One region of the Cytobacillus sp. genome, then DNA from elsewhere that is predicted to be linked to it. Evidence: riboswitches for the same ligand, from Rfam matches in the RefSeq annotation. Region 1 holds a riboswitch; each other region holds the start of a gene.
What was found. A riboswitch is a leader RNA that binds a small molecule or an ion and turns the genes downstream of it on or off. The one in region 1 is predicted to bind S-adenosylmethionine.

Region 1 (4,088 bases):
GAAAGTGTACAGAATGAGCTTGCAAACGAGCATCAGACCATCGCTGAACTGCAGGAAGAGTGGAGCCAAACGTACTTGGAATGGAAGCTATCAGCGGAGCAAAATATTAAGGAGATTAGCTTTTTTATAGATGGTGCTGTTTTTCCAGCCGCTGAGAAAGCAGAAGCCTCTGAAGAGGTCCCGCGATTATCATCTCATATGCTGGAAGAAACCATTGGAAGCATTGAGGAGCTTAAACAGCTGCAAAAATCAAAAGAAGTACAAGCCAGTGAATTGCTGGCGATCCAGGCGACAAAAGAATCGGAGCAAAAACAGCAAAAGAAGCTCGAGAAAAAACTTCATGCTCTTAACGTAGAGTGGAAGGATGCGTCTGTACCGGATGAACCAATGAGTATTTTGGAAAAGATGGTTCAGACAGCTGCAAAGGAAACAAAGGCAGCAGAGAAAGAAGAGCGAGAGCAGGGAACAGCTGTAACAGTTGCTGATACGTCTTTAAAGCATGCGAAGGCGCAGCGTGATAAGACTGTTAAAAAGGTGGCCAAGCATGATAAACATCCTGAAGAATGGGAAGAACTTGATCTGGAAGTGAAGACGATTGAAATTACTGACCAGACCAAACAGACGAATGCAGAAATAAAGAAAACGGAAGAGCGCAAAAAAGAGACGGAGCAAAACATTGCTGAGTTTGAAAACAATCAATTGCATCTATCCGTAATCCTTAAAGAGGAAGCAGCAGCTTTTACGGATGAAGATATTGAAAAAATAAAGAGCCAGGGAAAGCAAAGCATCATTTCCTGGAGTGAAAAACATCAGGGTATCCAGGATGAAGGCCAGGAGAAGCACGCAAAAATTGAACAATCCCTGCGCAATTTAAAACTCAATATTGAAGGAAAGGATTGGGAAATCCGCTTTAAGAATGAAGTTTTAACTACGCTTGATCATATGGATACCAGGCATTATGCGCATATTCAAAGTGTGGTCCAAAACATGAAGCGCTTTTCACAGAGCGGCTTAGAGCAGCTGGAACGAGATAAAGAACGGGCAGAAAAAGCGCAGAACTTCTGGGCCAGCCGTGCGAGCATGAAGGTAATGAGCATTTCAGAAGCGATTCGCTCGATGATTGCGAAAATGAAGCTGAAGAATGAACGGGGTTCTTTCCCGCTCGTTCAGCTCAAAGAAGACATCCTTCCTAAAAAAGCGGAAGATATTGAACCTTTACTGAAACAGCATTTCGTTTCGGCCATTAACAAAATTACGAAACGATTCGAGATGATTGATGACAATAGTCTGGAGCAGGATCAGGAAATCAAACAGCTCATCAGTGATGAGCAGATTTTATTTGTCTCCCTCAGGAATCGTTACCCGGAGCTGCTGGTATATAATATGCGTACTGATAATGCATTCATGTACGGAAAACCGCAGCGAGAGCATTATTCAACCTGGCAGACGATCAACCAGGGTTCAAAGACTAAATCCGATGGCAGCGGCGGTCAAAAGCTATCTGCACGCATGGTCATGATGATGATGCTTCTTTCGGTCAAGAGTGAAACCGATCAAAGCTGGGTCCCGTTAGTCTGTGATAATCCGTTCGGACAAGCTGCTTCTGCCCATGTACTTGACCCGATTTTCGCAGTAGCAGATAAGCTGAAGTTCCAATTCATCGTCGTTACTCCTCCTGAGTTGGTGAAAACAGAGATCAGCCAGAGATTCGATGCGTATTATAAATTGGACTTCATCCGGGAAAAAGGGAAAGAGATTGTATCGGATACGATTATTCCGGCATTCCGGATTTATCAAGGGGAGGAAGCTGTTCATTAGATTAAAAGAATTAAAGTGTTGCCATTTTGCAAAAACTATGCAATACTTGGTTGAAAATATAAATTTTATACAAATTCTTATCCAGAGAGGTGGAGGGACTGGCCCTGCGAAGCCTCAGCAACCCCTGATTATGTCAGGAAGGTGCTAATTCCAACAGAGTTGATGCTCTGGGAGATAAGAGGTCGTTTTGATAAGTAAAGGCCTCTTATAATGAGAGGCCTTTTTTTGATGCTCTTTTATGATTTGATAACGAATAAAGAGGAGGAATGGCAAAATGGAAAACGGTGTTATACAGGTACCGGAAGCATATTCGAGGATATTGCAGGAATCTGATGTGCTCGGCTTCGGGCAGTCATGTGATCGAAAAACAGGATTTTTACTGAAGGGGCTGGCTGCCTCAAAACCAGGAGGAAGCTTTTTGGAGCTGGGAACAGGAACGGGAGCGTCTGCTTCCTGGATCATTGATGGGATGGATGAAGACAGTAAGCTTACAACCGTTGATATAGACTCTAGTGTGCAATCGATCGCGAGAAAGTACCTCGGGAATGACAGCAGAATCACATTTTGCTGTGAGGACGGAGCAGCTTTTATACAAAACCTGTCAGAAGGCTTCGATTTTATTTTTGCAGATACATGGCCGGGGAAATTCGAGCTACTGGACAAAACCCTGGATCATTTGAATATCGGCGGTTTTTATGTGATTCATGATGTGTTTCCGCAGCAGAAATTGCCTGAAGAATTTAGGATAAAAGCCACTAAACTTCTTAAAACTCTGCAGGACAGACCTGACCTGGACATAACAGAATTGGATTGGTCTACCGGGCTGATACTTGCAGTGAAGACAGCGGTTTGATAGATGAAATTATTTACTGAAAATGAGGGGGATCGTTCCATGCATAGCGTTAGAAGTCAGGTTGAACATGTATTGAAAGAAGGTGAAAACATTATTGAATGTTTAAGCTGTTCATTAGTTGCCCATTACTGTTTAACTCCGCACGCAGGCTTCTTTGCGGCAACGAACAAAAGACTGCTATTCTATGGAATCCCGGTATCAGAAACAAATAAGGAAATAATTGAAGAATTTGCGTATAACCAAATTACTTCCATTGAAGAAAAAAGGGGAATCACCGGGAAGCATATTCATATGTACTATAAGCAGGACTTGTATAAATTCCAGCAAATCCAGGGGATGAATTTGTTTGATTTTATGGTGGCTATTAAGGAAAAGATATGCATGTTTACCGCTTCACCAAAAGAGCGTTATCCTGTTTGATAAACGCTCTTTTAGTTGAATATATGACTTAGTCTAAAAGATAACCTTTCCATGCTTTAGCGATTAACTGGACTCCTCTCTCAATCTCGTCCATCGATGGTGCGCCATATCCAAACATCACATGATTATTTGGCTTGTGAAGCTGATACATAGGCGAAACAGCATCGATTTCAACTCCCGCCGACTTTGCCAGAGCAATTGCTTTAGGTTCATTCAATCCATCTGGTAATGTCACGATGATATGCAAGCCCGCTGTATCTCCAATTATGTCAAAGTGTTCTCCTAAATGCTTTGACAGGCTATCTATTAAACAGCTCCTTTTAGCTCTATATAAAGTTCTCATTTTTGCTATATGAGATGAATAAAGTCCTTCTTCCATAAATTTTGCAGCAGCTCGCTGATCGATTCTTGAAACAGTCGACTTTTGATAAGCATTAAATTTTTCGAAGTCCTGCTGCAGTGCTGCTGGCATAATCAGATAGCTGATCCGAAGTGATGGCAACAGTGTTTTTGAAAAGGTGCCGAAATACAGTACCCGCCCGGTGGAATCCATATGTGATAATGCTGGGATTGGTGCCCCTTTGTAGCGAAATTCAGAATCATAGTCATCCTCGATAATGAAAGCATCCTGATTAATTGCCCATTTCAACAGTTCAACCCTTCTGGCAATAGACATAATTGTACCAGTAGGGTATTGATGAGCAGGTGTCGTATACAATAATTTTATTGGCTCATCAGGCACACAGCATCCTTCCTCATCCACAGAAATCGGATAACAAGGCAGCTGCAATTGATCAAAAACAGATCTTGCCCGACTAAAACCTGGATCTTCTATTCCGATGGCTCTCCGTTTAAAAAACAAACAGACATTTAGCAGCAGCTGCTGAAACCCGCTGAAAATATACACTTGCTCCGGCTGGCAGGCCAGCCCTCTAGCTTGCTGTAAGTATAGTGCAATTTGAACACGCAAAGAATATTCGCCCTGCCACTGTGCATT
Region 2 (4,088 bases), on a different contig from region 1:
CTTTAGGATTCCTAAACACATCCAATACTGGCCCGATTTCAACAATTCGGCCTCCCTCCATAACCGCAACCTGATGGCAGATTTTACGGATAACGTGCATTTCATGTGTAATTAGGACAATTGTTAAGCCCAGACGCTCATTGATATCAACAAGCAGCTCCAAAATGGAGTCTGTAGTCTGCGGATCAAGTGCAGATGTCGCCTCATCACAAAGCAGCACTTTCGGATTGTTGGCAAGGGCTCTCGCAATTCCAACTCTTTGCTTTTGGCCGCCGCTAAGCTGGGAAGGATAAGCATCTTCTCTTCCTTCAAGACCAACGAGTTTAATGAGCTCGTCTACCCTTTTCAGCCTTTCCTGCCGGGAAACACCAGCGATTTCAAGCGGAAATGCGATATTCTCCCTTACCGTTCTTGACCATAAAAGGTTGAAATGCTGGAAGATCATGCTGATTTCCTGACGCGCTTTTCTTAGCTTGCTTCCCTTTATCTTTGAAACTTCATTGCCTGCAACTGTTACACTGCCCTGGGTAGGAAGCTCTAACCCATTCAGCATGCGGATCAAGGTACTTTTACCTGCACCGCTATATCCGATAACTCCGAAAATTTCTCCCTCTTTCACCTCCAGGTTTACATCATCAACTGCTTTTACCTGTCCCTTTTTTGAAGGAAAAATCTTCTGTACATCTTTTATAGAAATCAACGTGAAATGTCACCTCTTTAATCGAAAAATACAGATTATAATTAATAGACTGCTCATATTCCTCTATTTTTTACTCCTTAATGGAGTTCATGCGCTAAAAGCAAAAATGCCTTTCTGCACATGAGCAGAAAGGCATTAAAAAATTAAGTCCTTTCTCTCATCTGTCAAAGCTATGCTTTGAGTGAATTGGCACCATTTCAAATAATTGACGGTTGCCGGGCTTCATAGGGCACTTCCCTCCACCTCTCTTGATAAGAGCGTAACGTTCTATATTCAATTAATACTTTAAGTAATTTAAGCAGTTTTTTAATTACGTTTGCTATCGTATCATAGCCACTAAAAAGGTGTCAACGATGAAATTTTAAACTTTCGGAAAAAAATGAATGGTAAATTTTCCTTTATGCTTTTGCAGCAAGCGATGTGATGCCTGAAGCTTCTTCAATCGCCTGTTCCAGATCCTCAATCAAATCTTCCGCATTCTCGATCCCGATAGAAATCCGAATTAGATCTTCCGCCACTCCGGCAGCTTTTAAACCTTCTTTATCCAGCTGCTGGTGAGTGGTACTTGCAGGGTGGATAATCAGACTCTTTGCGTCCCCTACATTTGCTACGTGTGCCCAGAGCTGCAGATTATTGATTAGCTTGGCTCCAGCTTCTCTTCCGCCTGATATACCAAACACAGCCACAGCGCCTGCTCCTTTAGGCAAATATTTATCTGCCAACTCTTTGTCCGGATGGCTTTCAAGCCCTGGATAAAGCACCCAATTAACGGCTGGATGCGCCTCCAGATATTCCACTACTTTTTTTGTATTGGCAATGTGCTCCTTCATTCTCACATGCAAAGTCTCAAGCCCCAACGCAAATTGAAATGCACTTTGCGCACTCATCGCTGGCCCCAGGTCTCTTAACAGCTGAACGCGTGCTTTAATAATATAAGCCGCCTCGCCAATTGCTTCGCTATAGACAATATCATGGTAGCTCGGATCCGGTTCTGTAAAGCCCGGGAACTTAGGGGAATTCCAGTCAAATTTTCCGCCGTCTACAATAATTCCTCCCATTGTTGTTCCATTGCCGAGCAGCCATTTAGTCGCAGAGTGTATAACAATATCAGCACCATGTTCGATAGGCCTGCAAAGATAAGGTGTAGCAAAGGTGTTATCGACAATCAGCGGCACACCATTCTCGTGTGCAATTGCTGCGACCTTTTCAATATCCAGGATTTTTAAGCTGGGGTTTCCAATCGTTTCCGCAAAGATGGCCTTTGTTTTATCCGAAATCGCGTTACGGAAATTTTCCGGATCTTTTGGATCGACCAGTTTCACTTTAATCCCATACTTGGGAAGTGTGACTGCAAACAAATTATAAGTGCCGCCATATAAATTGGACGCAGCAACTATTTCATCGCCTGCTTCAGCTATGTTTAATATGGCAAGAGTAATGGCAGACTGTCCGCTTGCAAGAGCCAATGCACCAACTCCTCCCTCGAGCAAGGCCACTCTTTCCTCAAATACACTTACAGTAGGGTTATGTATCCTGCTATATATATATCCTGGCTCTCTAAGGGCAAAGAGATCTGCAGCGTGATCTGTATTCTTGAACTGGTAAGCATTATTCTGGTAAATCGGTAACGCCCTTGCACCAGTTACAGGGTCAGGCTTCAGTCCCCCATGCACTCCAATGGTTTCAAAACGGTAATTTTTTTGTTTGTCAGTCATTGCTTTCTCTCCTCTATAAAAATTTTAGTATTTCTTATCGAAGAACTAAGAAAAGCGCAAGGCGCCTGAAGCTAAACAGTTATCCATTTTAAAAGATTAAAATAAAGATAATATTAAAAAAACCTCTTCATAAGAAGAGGGCCGTATCGTCTCTCCTTATCTTCCAGAGCATCCCGCTCTGCTGGATTTAGCACCGTGTACTTTACCGGTTGCCGGGCTTCGCTGGGCCAGTCCCTCCGCCTCTCTTGATAAGAATATTCAGTTAATTCATATTAAAACGATATTATCATACTATTTAAAAAACGGTCAAGCATTATGATATGAAATTTTTCCCAAACAGAAAAAAGACTCGAGAAACAATTTTTTTCTGAAGGTGGTTTCCATCATTACTTTATTTTGGGAAAGTGCATCCCTTAACTTTAACTCCCCTGAAATCAGTGACAGCACAGCTTCCTCAGTCCCCAATATCTCCACATCAAAATGGCTGGTGTGACTTGCCTTCCGGATTTCCCCATTCGAAACCATCAGAGGAATGCTTATATTTCCCGCCTTAATATGCAAAGAGAAATTTGATTTTCTTAAAAAGTATCCAAGATGCCCTTTAGCCTTTAATTCCCGGATAAATACATCAGGTAAATCCTTCACGGCCTCACCTCTTTTAATGGGTTTATTATCTTTAATATTCAGTAATAAAGGGCTTCAATCCTTTAATTTTCTTTCGACAAGATTAGAAAAGCGGAAGCGCCTTGCCCACCCGGCTTCTGGAGCTGGACAGTTCTCAAAGTCAAAGTTATTAAACCTGATAGAACCAGAAAGACAATGCCCGTTTATTAGGCATTGTCCTTTCATTTCCCGAGAAATATGTCAGATTATACTATTTTTACAGAAGACGCAGCAGTTTTTGTCTTATTATAGCCTCTGAAAACAATGAAAAAATAGAGAGAGCCAATCAAATATAATGAAGCTGTAATGGTGAATACGAGTGCATATCCCCAATATTCACCATATCTCATGACGATTCCCGTTGAAATAGGTCCCATTACAGCCCATCCTAAATTGAAAACCATCTGATTGACGGAGTTTGCCAGTCCTTTCATCGAATCATTTACCTTAGACATCATCAGAGACATTTGTATAGGGTTTCCTGCATTCATTAATGCCTGCCGGAACAAAAAGCCGATGGCAGCCAGCCAGAGATTCTCGGTATAAGCAGTTAAAAGCAGAAATGGAAGTGACATGAGCTGAAGGATTACAACTGCTTTTACTTCTCCTACCTTCCTTACCACAACCGGGCCGATAATCATAGCAAAAGCGGTGGCAGCCTGCCCTAATGAAATAATAATGCCAATGGCTGAATTGGAAGCTTCAAAACGGTCTGCGAAGTATAAATTTAGATAAGGGATAACCAGTCCTGCGCCAATTCCTATCAGCAGCTGCGCAAAGGCAAACATGGCGATAATTTTGACGCCTTCATTTTTAGGGGAAAGCTTTTTGAACGAAAACTCTCTTAATCCTCTTACATCGTTTTTATTTTTCGGAGCTTCTGTGAAACGCAAGATAGGAACAAGGCCCGCTATGAAGAAAACACTTGCAATCAGAAGGGTAATGCGGATGCTGGTGAGCTGATCCACAAATATAGAAAATACATCCGTTAAGATGCCTCCGCTTAAGTT
Region 3 (4,088 bases), on a different contig from region 1:
AAGCAGAGACATCTGGAAGTGCACGCGGCGTCTGTGCTGATACCATTTCTACAAATTCAAGGTTCTTCGGATTTTCAACGACTTTATTCAAGTCCAGGTTTCCGTCATAGTCCTCGGATAATCTAATCAAGCCGGCTTCCTCCAGTAAAAGAAGGGCTCTTCCGCCATTTGAAGCATCATTTGGAATGGCAATTTTGCCGCCTTTCGGAATGTCTTCCACCGATTTTACTTTTTCAGAATAAAGGCCCATTGGTGCTAATACAGTTGTCGCAATTGGTGTAAGATCCATATTATGCTCTTTAATAAAAGTATCAAAATAAGCGACTGTCTGGAATGCATTTACATCAAGATCACCTTCTGCAAGGGCAACGTTTGGCTGTACATAGTCAGAGAATGTTACAACCTCAATTTCAATGCCTTCCTTTTCAGCCTTTTCTGCAATAAAGTCCCAGATGCGTGTATCAGATCCGCTGACACCTAATTTAATTTTCTTGGTCTCTTCTCCGCCAGTTGTGCTTGAGCATGCTGCAGTGAACACAGCCAATGCTAAAATAATGAATGATAAAAATAGTTTTTTCATGATGTGTTTCCTCCTCATTTATCTTCTTCTGATTTTTTTGGATATGATATTTCCGAATGACTGCAGGCCTTGAACCATGACCACTAAGATTGCAACGGTAATCAGCATGACGGTTGTATCGAATCGCTGATAGCCATATGTAATGGCAAGGTCACCAAGGCCGCCGCCTCCGACCGCCCCGGCCATGGCTGATGCTCCGACCAGACCGATTGTCGCAATTGTAAAGCCTAATACCAGCGAACTGAGCGCTTCAGGAATCAGGAACTTTAAAATGATCTGGCCAGGTGTCGCTCCCATTGCTTCTGCAGCTTCAATGACTCCCGGATCAACCTCAAGCAATGAATTTTCTATTAATCTCGCAATATAGGGTCCTGCATAAAAGACAAGCGGCACTACTGCTGCAGCAGTTCCAATCGATGTCCCGACAATCATCCGGGTGATTGGGATGATGGCTACCATTAAAATGATGAAGGGGACTGATCTGAAAATATTAATAATGCTGTTTATGATGTTAAAAACAACGGTGTTTTCCAGCAGATGCCCTTTCCTTGTTACGACAAGCAATATGCCAAGCGGCAGTCCAATAAGAGCTGAAAACAGCAATGAGAAAGCCACCATTTGGATCGTTTCAATTAAGGCTTCGATGATTTTTTCCTGATTAACTAGCACGTGTTGTCACTTCCTTTATAGAAACTTTTTCCTGGCTGATGTACTGGATAGCACGTCTGATTTCACTGTCCGGACCCTGGAATTCGACAATCAGGTTGCCAAACGGTGTTCCCTGAAGTTCAGTAATATTTCCAAACAGGACGTTGAAGTCGATATTAAACTTTTTGGCAACCTGCGAAAGGAGCGGCTGCCCGGCAGAATTTCCAACAAAGTTGATTCTAAATACCTTTTGAAGACCTTGCTGTCTTTCGATCACTTCTTTAATGGAGTCAGGTATTTGATCATTCATAACCGTGCTGACAAAGTTTTTCGCTGTTTGTGTTTTTGGTGATGAAAAGACATTAAAGACGGTTCCTTCTTCGATAATTTTTCCTGCCTCAATAACAGCGACACGATCACAAATCTCTCTGATTACAGACATTTCATGGGTAATGATCAGAATGGTAATATTGTATTCTTTATTTATTTTTTTCAGCAGCTGCAGGATCGAGCTGGTTGTCTGAGGATCCAGTGCTGAAGTCGCTTCATCACATAATAGAATGGAAGGCTGGGTCGCCAGTGCCCTGGCAATTCCGATCCGCTGCTTTTGTCCGCCTGACAGCTGATCGGGATAGCTGTTCGCCTTGTCGGCGAGCCCCACGAATTCCAATAGTTCATGAACACGCTTTTTGATTTCATCTTTAGGGACCTTAGCCAGTGTGAGCGGCATCGCAACATTGGCAAACACTGTTTTCGAATTTAATAGGTTAAAATGCTGAAAGACCATTCCGATGTTTCTTTTCACTTCGCGAATTTCCCTTACAGATAAAGCCGTCAGATCATGTCCGCTGACAATAACCTTTCCTGAAGTCGGTTTCTCCAGCCAATTGACACAGCGGATCAAAGAACTCTTTCCCGCACCGCTGAAGCCGATCACACCGAAAATCTCACCCTTGTTAATCTTTAAGTCTATTCCGTTTAAAGCAGCTACCTGCTGTCCTCCGCTTTCATAGACTTTCTTTAAATTCTGAAACTCTATCATTCAGCATCTCCCCTTTGATGGTGACAGGTATTTATACCACTTTAATGAATTGGTATAGGTACCTGTCACTTTTTATTCACTAACTATTCCTATGCGAAAACTAAGAATTATATCCTGAAATTTACCCCTTCCATCAGAAGAGGTTTTTTGAAGGCCCCTCCTTATCTTTCAGGCTTTCGCCTGCTGGATTTGGCACAGTGCAGTCTGCCTGCTGCCGAAGCTTCATTGGGCCAGGCCCCTCTGCTTCTCTCGATAAGAATTATTCATATGTTTATGAATAGAATCTCGCTGCATTTTTCCGGTAAAATAAAAACCCTCTTCTAAAGAAAGAAGAGGGCAGCATTTATCAATGGTCCTCTTCTTATCTTTCAAGCTAAGCTTGCTGGATTTGGCACGGTACACTTTTGTCCGCTGCCGAGGTGTCATAGGGCCAGTCCCTCAACCTCTCTGGATAAGAAGATTTTTATTATTTGGTTGTTTAATATGTTTATTACTTTACCACAATAAAGAAAAGGATGTCAATCATTATTTTTTAATATTTTCACCTGGTCCATTTTCATAAGTTTCTGTCACTTTAACAGAGCTCTCTTTACGGTGAATAATCATCACACCTGCTAGAGTAATCACACCACCTGCAATTGATAACATAGCCGGCACCTCTCCCAGCCAAACCCAGGCAATGACAAACGCTATTGCTGGTGTCAGATAAAGAGAGCTTACCGCTTCAGAAGTCCCTCGTATAGACGCAAGAAAAGCGAGGGCAATATATGGAATTACCGTTGGAAAAATCCCCAAATAAAGGACACTAAAAGTGGATTCGGCCGTCGCATGAAAGATCTCACTACCAAGCCCTGGAAGATAAATCAGCATAAAACTAGTCCCTGCCCAAACGGTATATGATGTAAATGACAAAAATCCGTACTTATTAAAGTATTTAGCCTGAAACACGAAATAGATGCTTTCTGAAACGGAAGCAAGCAGGACAAATAATATACCGGTTTGGATTTCAAACCCGCCTCCTGTACCAAGGGAAATAAGTACCGCACCCGCAAAACTGACTGCGGAACCAATCCACCTTACCCTTCCAAATCTTTCCCTTAAAAATATAGCAGCCAAAGCAGCCGAAAAAATCGGAGTCATTGATACAATCAAGCTTGCCGGCCCGGAGCTTACTGTTTTTTCCCCAATGTTGAGTGCAATATGATAAACCGTAAAACCAAGAAATCCAAGTATAAGAATAGGAGGAAGGTCTTTTATATCCGGAAGACGCATCTTTGTCAGCAGCGCTAAGACACCAAGTGCAGCGGAACCAATTAAAAGTCTAAAAAGGGCGAGGTTCTCCGGGGAGTACGATTCAAGTCCAGCTCGAATTCCCGGGAATGCGGATGCCCAGAGAATGATGATAGAACTATGCGCCCCGATAATCATAAATTTCTTATTTGCCAACTTCATCCCCCTTATCAGCATTTCCAGCCATTTTCTGTGCTGCTTTTCAGGATAATCAATAACTGATACAATGTCCTCAACCAATTAGAAAAGAATTTTGCCAGCCAATTTTTATGAAGGCGGTTATATGGATGGATACAGCACAATTGCCAAAATATCAGCAGGTTATAGAAACTATTAAAGGAAAGATTTCCAAAGGTGAATGGCCAATCGGAAGTAAAATTCCAAGCCAGCGAAAACTGGCTGAAGAGTTTGGAGTAAACCGAAGCACAATTATCACTGCTCTGGAAGAACTTGCAGCAGATGGATTAATAGAAGGGAAAACGGGGGTTGGCACTAAGGTTATTAATAATACATGGACTCTGCTCGCTT

Region 2: another riboswitch for S-adenosylmethionine. It lies ahead of ACEQ1T_RS23755 (O-acetylhomoserine aminocarboxypropyltransferase/cysteine synthase family protein); the one in region 1 lies ahead of ACEQ1T_RS10235 (O-methyltransferase).
Region 3: another riboswitch for S-adenosylmethionine. It lies ahead of ACEQ1T_RS01500 (methionine ABC transporter ATP-binding protein); the one in region 1 lies ahead of ACEQ1T_RS10235 (O-methyltransferase).

Annotation. Positions count from the first base shown of each region.
Region 1 is NZ_CAXQGS010000053.1:111,678-115,765, forward strand. It holds gene ACEQ1T_RS10230 (hypothetical protein) at 1-1,818, shown strand, start outside; SAM riboswitch class I at 1,893-1,999, shown strand; gene ACEQ1T_RS10235 (O-methyltransferase) at 2,093-2,671, shown strand; gene ACEQ1T_RS10240 (PH domain-containing protein) at 2,711-3,091, shown strand; gene ACEQ1T_RS10245 (PLP-dependent aminotransferase family protein) at 3,120-4,088, opposite strand, start outside.
Region 2 is NZ_CAXQGS010000135.1:1,523-5,610, reverse strand. It holds gene ACEQ1T_RS23760 (methionine ABC transporter ATP-binding protein) at 1-700, opposite strand, end outside; SAM riboswitch class I at 855-958, opposite strand; gene ACEQ1T_RS23755 (O-acetylhomoserine aminocarboxypropyltransferase/cysteine synthase family protein) at 1,099-2,415, opposite strand; SAM riboswitch class I at 2,569-2,670, opposite strand; gene ACEQ1T_RS23750 (hypothetical protein) at 2,722-3,060, opposite strand; gene ACEQ1T_RS23745 (MFS transporter) at 3,285-4,088, opposite strand, start outside.
Region 3 is NZ_CAXQGS010000012.1:10,981-15,068, forward strand. It holds gene ACEQ1T_RS01490 (MetQ/NlpA family ABC transporter substrate-binding protein) at 1-580, opposite strand, end outside; gene ACEQ1T_RS01495 (methionine ABC transporter permease) at 599-1,249, opposite strand; gene ACEQ1T_RS01500 (methionine ABC transporter ATP-binding protein) at 1,239-2,270, opposite strand; SAM riboswitch class I at 2,429-2,529, opposite strand; SAM riboswitch class I at 2,629-2,728, opposite strand; gene ACEQ1T_RS01505 (DMT family transporter) at 2,796-3,716, opposite strand; partial or broken gene ACEQ1T_RS01510 (PLP-dependent aminotransferase family protein) at 3,848-4,088, shown strand, end outside.